Linked DNA regions of Sporichthya brevicatena. The protein of the gene in region 2 interacts with the protein of the main gene of each other region in a pairwise test. Links are inferred from orthologs where the notes say so. Each region holds a gene or a part of one and is shown on either strand. Other genes may lie near its edges.

The links. Proteins that work in one complex are often made in the same cells at the same time.
Region 1: the proteins of ABD401_RS20060 (region 2) and hemL interact in binary tests that used the Escherichia coli proteins (3 or more experiments, as listed by UniProt). The link is inferred for Sporichthya brevicatena from one-to-one orthologs.

Annotation. Positions count from the first base shown.
Region 1 is NZ_BAAAHE010000020.1:129,526-136,876, forward strand. What follows is about bases 2,905-5,783. They hold hemL (glutamate-1-semialdehyde 2,1-aminomutase), read left to right. Parts: upstream 2,905-3,622; coding sequence 3,623-4,945; downstream 4,946-5,783. Other genes in these bases: ABD401_RS13340 (Hsp20/alpha crystallin family protein), read left to right, coding at 3,041-3,496; ABD401_RS13350 (histidine phosphatase family protein), read left to right, coding at 4,942-5,592; ABD401_RS13355 (cytochrome c biogenesis CcdA family protein), read left to right, coding at 5,592-5,783. In the rest of the region: ABD401_RS13325 (MFS transporter), read right to left, coding at 1-1,067; ABD401_RS13330 (hypothetical protein), read right to left, coding at 1,074-1,859; ABD401_RS13335 (hypothetical protein), read left to right, coding at 2,136-2,846; more of ABD401_RS13355, read left to right, coding at 5,784-6,371; cytochrome c biogenesis protein ResB, read left to right, coding at 6,376-7,351. UniProt on the Escherichia coli protein: Aminomutase that catalyzes the transfer of the amine group on carbon 2 of glutamate 1-semialdehyde to the adjacent carbon 1 to form 5-aminolevulinate.
Region 2 is NZ_BAAAHE010000044.1:20,684-28,032, reverse strand. Bases 3,030-5,906 are described here. They hold ABD401_RS20060 (FadR/GntR family transcriptional regulator), read right to left. Parts: upstream 4,900-5,906; coding sequence 4,159-4,899; downstream 3,030-4,158. Other genes in these bases: ABD401_RS20055 (aspartate aminotransferase family protein), read left to right, coding at 5,017-5,906; ABD401_RS20065 (cache domain-containing protein), read right to left, coding at 3,335-4,102; ABD401_RS20070 (propionyl-CoA synthetase), read left to right, coding at 3,030-3,313. In the rest of the region: ABD401_RS20075 (AMP-dependent synthetase/ligase), read right to left, coding at 1-1,301; more of ABD401_RS20070, read left to right, coding at 1,433-3,029; more of ABD401_RS20055, read left to right, coding at 5,907-6,291; ABD401_RS20050 (ABC transporter ATP-binding protein), read left to right, coding at 6,291-7,319. UniProt on the Escherichia coli protein: Transcriptional activator of the glcDEFGB operon which is associated with glycolate utilization, and encodes malate synthase G and the genes needed for glycolate oxidase activity. Also negatively regulates the transcription of its own gene.

The DNA of each region.
Region 1 (7,351 bases), on a different replicon or contig from region 2:
AGACCGGTGATGGCCTCGGTCGCCGGGACCTCGGCGTCGCGCAGGTCGGCGGTGAACACCGGGGTCAGCAGCACCAGCCCGAGGACGACGCCGGCGTGCCGGGCGCCGATCGTCCAGCCGCCGTGCAGGGCGCGGGGGAAACGGTCACGCATCGCGGCGAAGGTGAGGGAGTCGACGGTCAGGCCGAGGCCGAGGCCGATCAGGGCCTGCGGGGCGATCGTCCAGCCCAGATGGGCGGACGGGGGCCAGGCCAGCGCGGCCAGGCCGCCGGCGATCAGGACGCACCCGGCCGCGGTCTCCGAGCGCGGGCCGCCGCGCACGAAGCGGGCGAGCGGGGGCGCGACGAACGCCGCGACCGGCACCACCGAGACCGCGAGCGCGGCCGTCGCGGGGGAGCGGCGCCAGCCCTCGACCAGCAGGAGGACGACGAGGAACAGGGCGGCGGTCAGGGCGGCGGAGAGCAGGATCAGCGCGATGTTCGGCGCCCCGGCCGGGCGTTCCCGGGTCGGCGAGGGCGCCCGGGGTGCGCGGATCGTCAGGGCTGCCGGCACCGCGAGCACCGCGATCGGGACCTGGACGACGAAGATCGACTGCCACGAGATCGCCTCGGTGAGCAGGCCGCCGGCGAACGGTCCGGCCGCCGTCCCGATCACGCCGGCGGCGGTCCAGCGGGCGAGGCCGCGGCGTTCGTCGAGCGCGGCGACCAGCAGTTCCAGGCAGCCCACCAGCGCGAACGCGCCGCCGAGGGCCTGGATCGAACGCGCGGCGATGAGGACCTCCATCGTCGACGCGAGCGCGCAGGCGGCGGAGGCGAGGGCGAAGACGGCGATCCCGATCGCCGCCAGCGGTGTGGGGTTGCGGTGGCTGAGGACCCACGCGGCCGGGACGGCGGCGATCGCGAGCACGAGGTTGTAGGCGATCAGCACCCACGCGACCTCGGAGACCGTGCCGTCGAGCTCCCGCAGGATCTCCGGCAGCGCGAGCGTGACGATCGCCGAGTCGGCGAGAACCGTCCCGACCGTGAACGCCAGCAGCGGGACGACGGCGCGCCGGGCCAGGGTCGGCATCGCGGGCTACTGCGGGGTGACGAAGCCGGGTCGGACGTTGCGGTCGGGCGCGAAGTCGTCCTCGTCGACGTAGGACAGGATGACCGCGCCCATCACGCACAGCGCGATCCCGGCGACCGCCATGGCGACGTCGCGCGGGAGGCGGCGACGGGCCGGGTCGCCGGAGGCCGCCGCGTCACCGCCGGCCGAGAGCGTGACCTCGCCGGCGAGGGCGGGGGTGCCGTCCGCGGTCTGCGTGAGGTCGCCGGCGGCGAGCAGGTCTGACCCCTCGGTGAGGACGAACTCGAAGACGTCGATCTTCGGAGCGGCCTCCCCGGCGGCGCTCCCGGCCAGCTTGGGGCTCTCGTCGAACCACGGGTGCGACGCGGCGCGGGTCTCCCGGAACGAGGGGGCGATCTGCTCCAGCGCCGGGCACTCGGGGCCGATCAGGACGCGGTTGCCGGCGGCGTCCTGCAGGGCGAAGGGGGCGGGGGCGTAGCGGTCCACGGTCGCGCGGCGGCCGTTGACGGACACCGTCTGCGTCGCGAGGAACCAGACGCACTCCGACTCCGACAACGGCGCGCGGTAGGGCCCGTCGGGGCCGGCGGCGACGGTCCCGCGGACGACGACCCGCGGCGCCCCGTACTTCGACTTCGCCGACCGGGCGGCCCGCTCGGGGAGCTTGGCGATCTCCTCGACCCCACGGCCGGGGAGCAGTTTGAGGGTCAGCGCCGACCCCATGGCGCCCAGCAGGCCGATGATCGCCAGGAAGGACCCGGTGAGCACGGAGAGCAGGCCGATCAGGGTGCGCATCCGGCCACGGTAGTGAGGTGGCGAGATGGTCCGATCGACCGACCCTGACGGTGAGGAAAAGGTGCCGTCCGATATGCCCGGCCCGGGCGGGCTGCTGGCGTATCGTCCCGACTTGGGTGTTCGACGCGCGGTATCCGCACCGTCACCGTCCGCCGATTTTGCCGAGCAGGTGTTCACGAACGGCGCACAGGGGCAACCGGGACCGGCGCACGATGCGTCTGACCCCGCATTCGGGTCGTGACAGACCGCCGCACCACCGCCAGGAGTGAGACACAGATGACGACGCTGCGAATCCGAGGCCGGATCGCGACCGCCGCGCTCGCGCTCTGCGCTGCCGGCACCGCGTTCGGTGGACTCGTGGCCGGTCTCGGTGTCCCGGCCGCCGCGACCGACGTCGCGGCTCCGGCGCCGTCGGAGAAGCAGGAGATCGGCGTGGGCGTCTCGCGCCTGCCCTCGTTCCTGAAGACCTCGCAGCTCCCGCAGGGCAGCCGGTACGGCAAGTGGAAGGCCAGCGGCGTCTACACGGGCACGCCCCGCAACCCGAAGTTCTGCCTCGGGCACGACGTCCTGCCGGCCGCCGAGACGCGTTACCGCACCTACCGCGGGAAGAAGAACGTCGCGGCCGAGGAGTTCGTGACGATCGCCGACAACGAGGCCGCCGCCGCGGCGCTGGTCTCGAAGCTCCGGACCCAGATCCAGGGCTGCTACTCCGAGTGGCTCGACGCCGACATCCCGCAGTACCGCGAGGGCAAGCGCAGCGCCTCCTGGAAGCGGTACAACACCTACGCGGTCGAGGACGGGATGACCGTCATCGGCGTCTTCACCGTCCCGCCGAAGGGCTTCGTGAAGACCACCCACCTCTACGCGGTCGGCCGCGACGGCGCGATGGTCGTCGTGCTCCACCTCGGCGTCCCCGGGGGCAAGGCGAAGGCCCCGGCCGCAAAGTTCACGACCGCCGGCGCCACGGCGCTCCGCCAGGCGCTCTGACCCGGCGGCTCACTGACCCACCTCGCAGCACCGGCGCCCGTGCACCCGGCGCGCCGCCCCGGAACCCCCGGTGGAGATGTCATCTCCATCGGGGGTTTCGACTGTCCGGAATAGAGCGGCCTCGGCTCAAGTTTTCTGCGGTACAGACAGTGAACCTCCGCCGGGACATCGGCGGTCGCAGAGGAGTGAGTTCGATGAGTTACCTGGTTGCTTCCCGTCGCCGCGATCCGCTCGCGGAGTGGTTCTCCCCGTTCCGCACCGTCTTCCCGGCCGTCCCGCCGGCCCGCGCGAACGCGGCGTGGTCGCCGTCCGCCGAGGTCGTGCGCGAGGGCGACGACGCGCTGGTCCGCGTGGAGGTCCCGGGTGTGACGCCCGAGGACATCACGGTCGAGGTGGCCGACGGCCGCCTGGTGGTCTCCGGGGAACGGCGGGACGAGCGCGCCGAGGAGCAGGACGGCCGCACCGTCCGCGAGATCCGCTACGGCACCTTCCGCCGGAGCTTCGCGCTCCCGGCCCGCATCGGGCAGGACGCGATCAGCGCGTCCTACGACGCGGGCGTTCTGACCGTGAAGGTCGCCGGGGTCTACGCCGGCTCCGAACCGGTCCGGATCCCGGTCTCGGGCACGGCCCCGGCCGCCGTCGAGGCCTGACCCTCCGTTGCGTCCGACGCGGTGGTCGCTGCTGCGGCCACCTCGTCGGACGCGCGCGTGTGTGGCCTCGGTTACCTGCGCGGCTGCGGGGTCGGGGCACCAAGGGACGTCTGAAACGATGCCGGGGTGAGTGCCCCGAAGGAGTACCCCGCCGCTGCGCCCGCGTCCGCCGCGCTGTTCGAGCGCGCCCGCGCGGTGATTCCGGGCGGCGTGAACTCGCCGGTGCGCGCGTTCGGCGCGGTCGGCGGGACGCCCCGGTTCATGGCCGCGGGCCGCGGGCCGTACCTGGTCGACGCGGACGGTCGGGACTACGTCGACCTGATCTGCTCCTGGGGCCCGCTGATCCTGGGTCACGCGCACCCCGACGTCCTCGCCGCGGTTCAGGCCGCGGCCACGACGGGCACCTCGTTCGGTGCGCCCACCGAGGGTGAGGTGCTGCTCGCGGAGGAGATCGTCGCGCGGGTGGCGCCGGTCGAGCAGGTCCGGCTCGTGTCCTCCGGCACCGAGGCGACGATGTCGGCGGTCCGCCTCGCGCGCGGGTTCACCGGCCGCCCGAAGGTCATCAAGTTCGCCGGCTGCTACCACGGTCACGTCGACGCGCTGCTCGCCGCGGCCGGCTCCGGCCTCGCGACGTTCGCGCTGCCCGACACCCCCGGAGTGACGGGGGCTCAGACCGGCGACACGATCGTGCTGCCCTACAACGACCTCGACGAGGTCGCCGGTGCGTTCGCCGCGAACGAGGGTCAGATCGCCGCCGTCATCACCGAGGCCGCGCCGGGGAACATGGGCGTCGTCCCGCCCGTACCGGGCTTCACCGCCGGCCTCAAGCGGCTGTGCCAGGCGCACGGCGCACTGCTGATCTCCGACGAGGTCATGACCGGCTTCCGCGCCGGGCCCGCCGGCTGGTGGGGCCTCGAGGGCGTGGACGCCGACCTGTTCACCTTCGGCAAGGTCATGGGCGGCGGCTTCCCCGCCGCGGCGTTCGGTGGTCGCGCCGACGTCATGGGCCACCTCGCGCCGGCCGGGCCGGTCTACCAGGCCGGGACACTGTCGGGGAATCCCGTCGCCGTCGCCGCCGGGCTCGCGACGCTGCGTGGCTGCACCCCCGAGGTCTACGAGCACCTGACCAAGGCCGGGGAGGCCGTCGCGTCCGCGGCGTCCGACGCCCTGTCCGCGGCGGGTGTCCCGCACCGCGTGCAGTTCGCCGGGACGATGTTCTCGGTCTTCTTCATCGACGCACCGGTGCGCAACTACGACGACGCCCGCGCGCAGAACGTCCCGGCGTTCAACGCGTTCTTCCACGCGATGCTCGACCGCGGCGTGTACCTGCCGCCGTCGGCGTTCGAGGCGTGGTTCCTGTCCGCGGCCCACGACGACGAGGCCGTCAACCGCATCCTCGACGCGCTGCCGCACGCCGCGCGGGCCGCCGCGGAGGTCGCACCGGCATGAGCACGCACACGATCGTCCACCTCGTCCGCCACGGGGAGGTCCACAACCCCGAGGGCGTCCTCTACGGGCGGCTGCCGGACTTCCACCTCTCCGAGCTCGGCCGCAAGATGGCCGAGCGGGTCGCGGAATCCTTTGCCGGCAAGGACATTGCGGCGGTCGTGAGCTCGCCGCTCGAGCGCGCGCAGGAGACGGCCGCACCGGTCGCCGCGGCGTTCGACCTGCCGATCCACATCGACGAGCGGCTGATCGAGACCGCGAACTACTTCGAGGGCAAGACCTTCGGCGTGGGTGACGGCTCGCTGCGTCGTCCGACGCACTGGCCGAAGCTGTGGAACCCGTTCCGGCCGTCGTGGGGTGAGCCCTACGTGAAGGTCGCGCAGCGGATGCTCGACGCCGCCGCGGCCGCGCGGGACCTCGCGCCCGGCCACGAGATCGTCTGCGTCAGCCACCAGCTGCCGATCTGGATCGCGCGCCAGCGCATCGAGGGCAACCGCCTCTGGCACGACCCGCGCAAGCGGCAGTGCGGGCTCGCGAGCGTGACGTCGATCCGCTACGAGGGCGAGAAGATCCGCGGGCTCTCCTACTCCGAGCCGGCGGCCGACCTCGTGCCGATCAAGCCGGGCAAGGGTTTCAGCGCAGGCGCGTGATGCGTACTGCCGAGGTCTGGCTCGCAGCGTCCGGTGACTCGTTCTCGGGAACGGTCACCGACGGGTCGCTGCTGCTCGCGATCCCGGTCGCGCTCCTCGCCGGCCTGGTCGCGTTCGCCTCGCCGTGCGTCCTGCCGCTGGTCCCGGGCTACCTCGCCTACGTCACCGGCCTGACCGGCACCGACCTCGCCGAGGCCAAGCGCGGCCGGGTCCTGCTCGGCACGACGCTGTTCGTCCTCGGCTTCACCGCGGTGTTCGTCTCCTTCGGCGCGCTGTTCGGCTACTTCGGCGCGGAGCTGGTGGAGCACGAGTCGACGATCAACCGCGTCCTCGGCGTGCTGACGATCCTGCTCGGACTCGGCTTCCTCGGCTTCCTGCCGTTCCTGCAGCGCGAGTACCGCCTGCTGCGCCACGCGCCGTCGGCCGGACTGCTGGCCGCGCCGATGCTCGGCGTGCTGTTCGGCATCGGCTGGGCCCCGTGCATCGGCCCGACGCTCGGTGCGGTGCAGGCGCTCGCGTTCTCCTCGGCCAGCGAGGAGCGCGGGGCGCTGCTCACGTTCGTCTACTGCCTCGGTCTGGGGCTGCCGTTCATCGGGATCGCGCTCGGTCTGCGCCGGTTGCTCGGCACCGTCGAGTGGGTGAAGGCGCATCACCTGCTGGTCACGCGGATCGGCGGGGCGATGCTCTGCCTGCTCGGCGTCCTGCTCGTCACCGGCGCGTGGACGGAGATGTCGATCCAGATGCGGATCTGGACGTCGAACTTCGAGACGGCGATCTGAGCCGATGACCGTCACCGACTCCGACGTCGACGCCGCGCCGGTTCCGCCGCCCCTGGGCCCGATCGGGATGGCCCGCTGGGCGTGGCGGCAGCTGACGAGCATGCGCACCGCGCTGCTGCTGCTGTTCCTGCTCGCCGTGGCGGCGATCCCGGGTTCGCTGGTCCCGCAGAAGGGCGTCGACCCGGTCGCGGTCGCGGACTTCCGCAACCGGCACCCCGAACTGTCGAAGTGGTACGACAAGCTCTCGCTGTTCGAGGTGTTCTCCTCGCCGTGGTTCTCCGCGGTCTACATCCTGCTGATGATCTCGCTCATCGGCTGCCTGGTGCCGCGGTCGAAGGTCTACCTCAAGGCCGTGCGCGCACGTCCGCCGGCGACGCCGCGCAACCTGAACCGGCTGCCCGAGCACGCCGAGATCGTCGTCGACGACGAGCCCGACGTCGCCCTGGAGAAGGCCACCGCCGCCCTGCGCCGCGGTCGGTTCCGCGTCCAGGCCTACGAGAACTCGGTCTCCGCCGAACGCGGCTACCTGCGCGACACCGGCAACCTCGTCTTCCACCTCTCCCTGGTCGTGGTGCTGGTCGGGATCGCCGTCGGGCATCTGTACGGCATGCGCGGCAGCGCGCTGGTCGTCGAGGGTGAGGGTTTCGCGAACACCGTCACGCAGTACGACAACCTGCGCACCGGCGGGCGGTTCGACGTCGACGACCTGCCGCCGTTCGCGATCACGCTCGAGGACTTCAGCGCCCGCTACGAGGAGACCGGCAGTCAGCGCGGCGCGGCCCGCGAGTTCGAGGCGCGCGTCAGCATCCGCGACGAGCCGGGTGCCGCCCCGCGGGCGGAGAGCATTCGCGTCAACCACCCGCTCAAGCTCGGCGGATCGAAGGTCTTCCTCGGCCCGCACGGGTACGCGCCGGTCGTCACCGTGCGGGACGGCCAGGGCGACCTCGTCTTCTCCGGCGCTGTCCCGTTCCTGCCCGTCG
Region 2 (7,349 bases):
ATCAGTTCCTTCTTGCGGTCGACGATGCGGATGAATCCGTCCTCGACGACGCCGACGTCGCCGGTGTGGAGCCACCCGTCCGCGTCGATCGCCTCGGCGGTGCGCTCGGGGTCGTTGCGGTACCCCTTCATCAGCAGCGGCCCGCGGACGAGGATCTCGCCGTCGTCGGCGAGGGCCATCTCGGAGCCCGGGATCGGCTGGCCGACCGTGCCGGGGCGGATGTCGTCGGCCGGGACGCAGGTCATGCAGCACGAGGTCTCGGACATGCCGTAGACCTCCTGGACCGGCAGCCCGAGGTCGCCGAAGTACTTCAGCGTCTCGACCGCGATCGGGGCGGCACCGACGATCGACCACTGAACCTGGTCGAGGCCGATCTTCGCCCGCGCCCCGGCGCGGACCTCCTCGGGCAGCGCGGCCGGGTCCGTCAGACCGCCGGCCTGCAGCGCGGCCATGATCTTCTCGTAGACGCGCGGCACGCCGCCCCAGAACGTCGGGCGGGCGCTGACCAGCGCCGGGATCAGCTGGGTCTGGTCCGCCACCGTCGTGACGGTGGCCCCGAAGGTCGCCGAGCAGTGGTAGTGGTGGCTCCACCGGTCGGCGATGTGCGCCGACGGCAGGTAGGACACGATCGACCCGCCGACCGGCGTCGGGGCCATCGCCGACATGCCGCGGATCTGGGCCATCATGCCGGCGTGCGTGAGCTGGACGCCCTTGGGCGGACCGGTGGTCCCTGAGGTGTAGATCAGCGTCAGCACGTCGTCCGGCTGCACGGCACGCCAGGCGGCGTCGAAGTCGAAGTCGTCCGAACCGCCGGCGATCAGCTCGTCGAGGGTGGAGGTGCTCGCGTCCCCGCCGTCGATGCAGACGACGTGCGCGACCGCGGTCCCCGCCTTGCGGACGGTCTCCAGGAAGGCCTGCTCGCACACCACGACGCGGTTGCCGGCGTTGGAGAACAGGTACTCGACCTGTTCCGGCGACGAGGTGTTGTAGATCGAGAACGGCACCGCGCCCAGGTGCAGCGCGGCCATGTCGACGAGATTCATCTCGGGCCGGTTGCGCATCATCAGCGCGACGGTGTCCCCGTGCCCGACCCCGAGGGCGGCGAGGCCGGCGGCGATCCGGCGCACCCGGTCGGCGTACTCGGCGAAGGTCAGGCTGATCGAGTCGTCGGGGGTACGGAGGGCGACGCGGTCGGCCTGCTCGGCCGCGGTCAGCTGAAACGCCTCGCAGATCGTCGCGGCGTGCAACGCGGGCACGCCCTCCTGAATGGGACGGTCGCTGCTGGGGATGAGCTGAACCATGCCGTTCTCCATCGTCAGGGTCGTCATGCCGGGACTTCGGGGCAGCCAACCAGGTCGCACCGGGTTTGTCAGGCCCTCCAACGGTTGGGGCGGGGCTGGCCGTTCCCGCGAGTGGAAGACAGGATGAGCCCATGGGTGCCTACGCCGACGCGTTCCGCCGCAGTATCGAAGACCCGACCGGCTTCTGGGCCGAGGCCGCACAGGCCGTGGACTGGACCCGGGCGCCGACGACGGTGCTCGACGACAGTCGGGCCCCGTTCGTGCGCTGGTTCCCTGACGGAGAGCTGAACACCTGTCACAACGCGTTGGACCGGCACGTGGACGGCGGTCGGGGCGATCAGACCGCGCTGATCTACGACAGCCCGATGACCGGCCGTCAGGCGCGCTTCACCTACGCCGAGTTGCGTGACCAGGTCGCCCGCTTCGGCGGGGTGCTTCGCAGCCTCGGCGTGGAGAAGGGCGACCGGGTCGTCATCTACATGCCGATGGTCCCCGAGGCCGTGGTCGCGATGCTCGCCTGCGCGCGGATCGGGGCGGTCCACTCGGTGGTGTTCGGCGGCTTCGCCCCGCGTGAGCTCGCGGCCCGGATCGACGACGCCCAGCCCAAGGTCGTCGTCGCCGCCTCCTGCGGGCTGGAGCCGACGCGTGTCGTCGAGTACAAGCCCATGATCGCCGCGGCGATCGAGATCGCCGACCACAAGCCGGACAGGTGCGTCGTCCTCCAGCGGGAGCAGGCGCGGGCCGAGATGGGCCCGGACGACGTCGACTGGACCGAGGCGATGGCCTCCGCCGAGCCGGTCGAGTGCGTCCCGGTCGGTGCGAACGACCCGCTCTACATCCTCTACACGTCCGGGACGACCGGGAAGCCGAAGGGCATCGTCCGCGACAACGGCGGTCACGCCGTCGCGCTGCTGTGGTCGATCCGCAACGTCTTCGGCCTCGAGCCGGGCGAGGTGTGGTGGACCGCGTCCGACGTCGGCTGGGTCGTCGGCCACTCCTACATCGTCTACGCCCCGCTGCTGCTCGGCGCGACGACGATCCTCTACGAGGGCAAGCCGGTGGGCACCCCGGACGCGGGCGCGTTCTGGCGGGTCATCGCCGAGCACGGCGCGGTCACGCTGTTCACCGCGCCGACGGTCTTCCGCGCGATCAAGAAGGAGGACCCGGACGCGAAGCTGCTGGAGCAGTACGACATCTCCAAGCTGCGTGCGCTGTTCCTCGCGGGGGAGCGGCTCGACCCCGACACCTACCACTGGGCGACGGAGAAGTCCGGCGTCCCGGTGATCGACCACTGGTGGCAGACCGAGACCGGCTGGCCGATCTGCGCCAACCTCCGCGGCCTGGAGCCGATGCCGATCAAGGCGGGATCGCCGTCGGTGCCGGTGCCCGGCTGGGACGTCCAGGTCCTCGATCCCGAGGGCAACCGGGTCGGCCCGAACACCGAGGGCGCCATCTGCATCAAGCTCCCGCTGCCGCCGGGTGCGCTGCCGACGCTGTGGAACGACGACGACCGCTTCGTCGCGAGCTACCTGTCGGCCTACGACGGCTACTACCTCTCCGGCGACGGCGGGTACGTCGACGAGGACGGCTACCTCTACGTGCTCGGGCGGACGGACGACGTCATCAACGTCGCCGGGCACCGGCTCTCGACCGGCTCGATGGAGGCCGTGCTCGCCGCCCACCCGGCCGTGGCCGAGTGTGCGGTGATCGGCGTCCACGACTCGCTCAAGGGCCAGGTCCCGCGCGGGTTCGTCGTGCTCAAGGCCGGCGTGGACGTCGACCCCGAGGCGCTCTCCGCCGAACTGGTCGCCGCGGTGCGCAACGAGATCGGCGCGGTCGCGGCGTTCAAGCGCGCCGACATCGTCCCGGCGCTGCCGAAGACCCGGTCCGGGAAGATCCTGCGCCGCACCATGCGCGGGATCGCCGACGGCCGTGACGAGCCGGTGCCCTCGACGATCGAGGACGCGAGCGTGCTCGACAAGCTCCGTCCGATCCTGACCAAGGAGTCGTGACCGGACAGCCCTGAGCGCCAGTCAGGCGACGAGGCGGTCCCCGACGAGCAGGACGATCGGGACGTCGCCGCAGCGCTGCAGGGTCAGGCCCTGCTGGCGGCTGGTCGCCTCGCCGCCGGCGACGAACCCGGCGAGGTCGAGCCGGCGGACCAGCGAGCCGGTGACGAGCCGCGCGGTGTTGGACACGATCACCCGGCCCTGGGTGTTGACCAGCGCGGCGGCGCTCGGGAGCGACCGCAGCGGGGGGAGCACCAGCGACTCGTAGCGGTTGACGAAGACGTCCGCGCCGGCGACGCCGACGAACGTGCCATTGACGAAGATCGGTTCGGTGAAGGTGAGCGCGTACTCGTCGCTGCACACGTAGTCGACGTAGGGGCCGGTGACGTGGCGGCGGCCGGTCGCGGCGGGTACCGCGAACCAGGGGAGGGGCACGTAGTCGTAGAAGCGGTCCCGGCTCGGGTCGAGCTCGACGACCAGGCGCGACGCGCTGCCGTTCCGGCCCTGCTGCCACCACTGCAGCCAGCGCGGGGCGTCGCTCAGGGTGTTCGGGGCGGAGATGAAACCCGCGCCGGGAATGATGCCGTCGACCTCGCCGAGCATGCCGATCGCGATGGCGTCGATGGCGGCCAGGTCCGCGACCCCGACCCGACGACCCTCGTGGTGCGCCTCGGCGAAGAGGCTCTCGGTGGTGCGGCGCAGATTCGAGACCAGGTCGAACACAGCTTCGGCGGCCGTCGCGACGTGCTGGCCCACCGACTCGGAGCTCTCGATCATCTGGTGCAGCGCCACGGCAGCCCCCGTGATTGCCCGGTTGGGGCGCCCAACGTACTACGCCCCTATTTCGATCAGGTCAGCAAATTCAGTCGCAGTTCGGTCACTCTTTCCGCCGCCGCGCGCACGTGCGCCTCGACCAGGTCGCGAGCTGACGCCCCGTCGCCGTCGGCGATGGCGGCGAGAATCTCGCGGTGCTGGGCGGCCGCGCGCCGTTGCACGGCCTCGCCCTCGAAGGGCGCCCAGAGCAGGGCCCCGAGCTCGCTCTGCAGCGCGAGCTCCTCGCGCGCCAGGCGGGCGGACTGAGCCGCCGCCGCGATCTCGAGGTGGAAGTAGCCCTCCGCGCGCCGGCGCGCGCCGGGGTCGGTCGCGGCCGCCAGCTGGTCGGCCGCGCGTTCCAACCGCTCGATGTCCTCAGCTGAGGCACGCTCAGCTGCGAGCCGGCCCGCGGTGCCGCCGACGGCCGCGTAGTGGTCGAACAGGTCGCGCAGCTCGATCAACGAGATCCGCGCAAGCCGTTCGCGCAGTTCGGCCGCGGTCGGGTCGGCCGGTGCCTTGACGAAACTGCCGCCGCCCCGTCCCCGACGCGTCTCGACCAGGCCGCGCTCGCGCAGCACGGTGAGGGCCTCGCGCACGGTGACGGTGGAGACCGCGAGCTGGGCCGCGAGGTCGGCCTCGCTCGGCAGCTGCTCCTCGTCGGCGAGCAGGCCGAGCACGATGGCGTCGGCCAGGCGGCCGGCGACGAGCTCGGTCCGGCTGAGGGTGTCCAGCGGCGCGAACACAGCGGCCCGGGCGTCCGGTGCCCACCGATGCATCGCGTCCGCCCCATCGGGAGAAAGGTCCATCAATCGTTGACCTTAAACATCTGAACTCATAGGTTATCTCTCATTCCGGCCGGTCCGCACAAGAGTCTCGACCACCAGGGAGCGCCTATGACCTCGGGTCTGACCTCGCACCTGTCGGACGTGTGGTTCTCCGTGACGGACCTCGAGGTGGTCTCCGGCTCCGGCGCTGTGGTGACCACCCGGGACGGCACGCAGTACCTCGACTTCTCCAGCGGCATCGCCGTCACCAGCACCGGCCACTGCCACCCGAAGGTGGTCGCGGCCATCGCCGAGCAGGCGGGGCGGTTTCTCCACGCCCAGGCGAACGTCTACCGCCACAACCTGTTGAATCCCTTGGCGGACCGGCTGGCCGAGATCACCCCGGACCCGATCGAGGTCTTCTTCCTCGCCAACTCCGGCGCCGAGGCGACCGAGGGCGGGGTGAAGCTGGCCCGGCAGGCGACCGGGCGCCAGAACGTCATCGTCTTCGAGGGCAGCTTCCACGGCCGCTCGATGCTGGCGATGGCGATGACCACCTCCAAGGCCGGCTACCGGGCGGGCTACCAGCCGCTGCCCGCCGGCATCTTCGTCGCGCCGTTCCCGACGGCCCTCAAGTTCGGCGGCGACATCGAGGCGGCCACCGACCACTGCCTGGCCGCGCTGCGGCATCTGCTGGTCAGTCAGACCGCGCCGGCGGAGACCGCCGCGATCGTGATCGAGCCCGTCCTCGGCGAGGGCGGCTACTACGCGGCCCCGCCGCGCTTCCTCCGGGGGATCGAGGAGATCTGCCGGGAGCACGGCATCCTCTTCGTCGCCGACGAGATCCAGACCGGCTTCGCCCGCACCGGCCGCATGTTCGCCGTCGAGCACTCCGGGGTCCGCCCCGACATCCTGCTGATGGCCAAAGGCATCGCTTCCGGCTTCCCGATCTCGGCGATCGGCGCCTCGGCCGAGGTCATGAGCCGCTGGCCGCGTGGGTCCCACGGGGGGACCTACGGCGGCAACCCCGTCGGGTGTGCGGCGGCGCTCGCCACGATCGACGTCCTCACCGAGCCCGGCTTCCTCGGCCACGTGGAGGCGCGGGGACAGCAGCTGCGCGCCGGACTGGAGAAGGCCGCGGCCGACGACCCCGGGGTCGCCGAGGTCCGTGGCCTCGGGCTGATGGTGGCGGTCGAAGTCGTCGACCCGGCGACCGGCCGGCCCGACGCAACGCGGGTGAGCGCGGTCCTGCGCTCCTGTCTGGAGGAGGGCGGACTGATCCTCATGGGGGCCGGCAGTTACGGGAACATCGTCCGCTTCATGCCACCGTTGATCGTCTCCGAGGCCGAGGTGGACCGCGCGGTCGACGCCTTCGCCACCGCCCTGCGAAAGACACGCGGCTGATGGGAGTGGCGGTCCGGCTCGAAGGACTCGGCAAGCGCTACGGCGACGTCGAGGTGCTCACCGGCGTGGACCTCGAGGTCGAGGAGGGTGAGTTCTTCTCGATGCTGGGCCCGTCGGGGTCCGGCAAGACGACCTGCCTGCGGATCGTCGCCGGCCTGGTCGAACCGACCCGGGGCCGGGTGCTCCTGCACGGCGAGGACGTCACCGGCCGGCCGCCCTACCAGCGGGACGTCAACACCGTCTTCCAGGACTACGCGCTGTTCCCGCACATGTCGGTCGGGGACAACGTCGCCTACGGCCTCATGGTCGAGAAGGTGCCGAAGGCGGAGCGCCGCCGGCGCGCGTCCGAGGCCCTCGCGATGGTGCGCCTGGACGGCTACGAGAAGCGCCGGCCGACGCAGTTGTCGGGCGGTCAGCGCCAGCGCGTGGCCCTCGCCCGCGCGCTGGTGAAACGCCCCCGGGTGCTGCTCCTGGACGAGCCGCTCGGTGCGCTGGACCTCAAGCTCCGCGAGCAGATGCAGAAGGAACTGAAGGCCATTCAGGCCGAGGTGGGCATCACGTTCATCTTCGTCACCCACGACCAGGCCGAGGCCCTGTCGATGAGTGACCGGATCGCGGTGTTCAACGAGGGCCGGATCGTCCAGGTGGCGCCGCCGGCCGAGCTCTACGAGAACCCGGCGGACGCCTTCGTCGCCGGGTTCGTCGGCACGTCGAACCTCCTCGGGCCGGAGTCGGCCCGCAAGATCATCGGGCGCGAAGGCACCTTCACCGTGCGCCCGGAGAAGATCCGCCTCGTCGACATCGACGGTCCGAGCGCCGGTGACGGGGAATGCAGCGCCACCGGGGTCGTCACCGACGTGTCGTACCTGGGGGCGGAGACCCGTTACACCGTGACCCTCGACGCCGGCGACGAGCTGGTGGTCACCGAGCAGAACCTCGCAACGAAGTCCACCGACGCGCTGGCCGCCCGGGACCGGCCGGTGCGCCTCATCTGGGGGGAGCAGCACAACCGGCTGCTTCCCGGCTGACACCCCCACCCCTTGGAAGGACACACAATG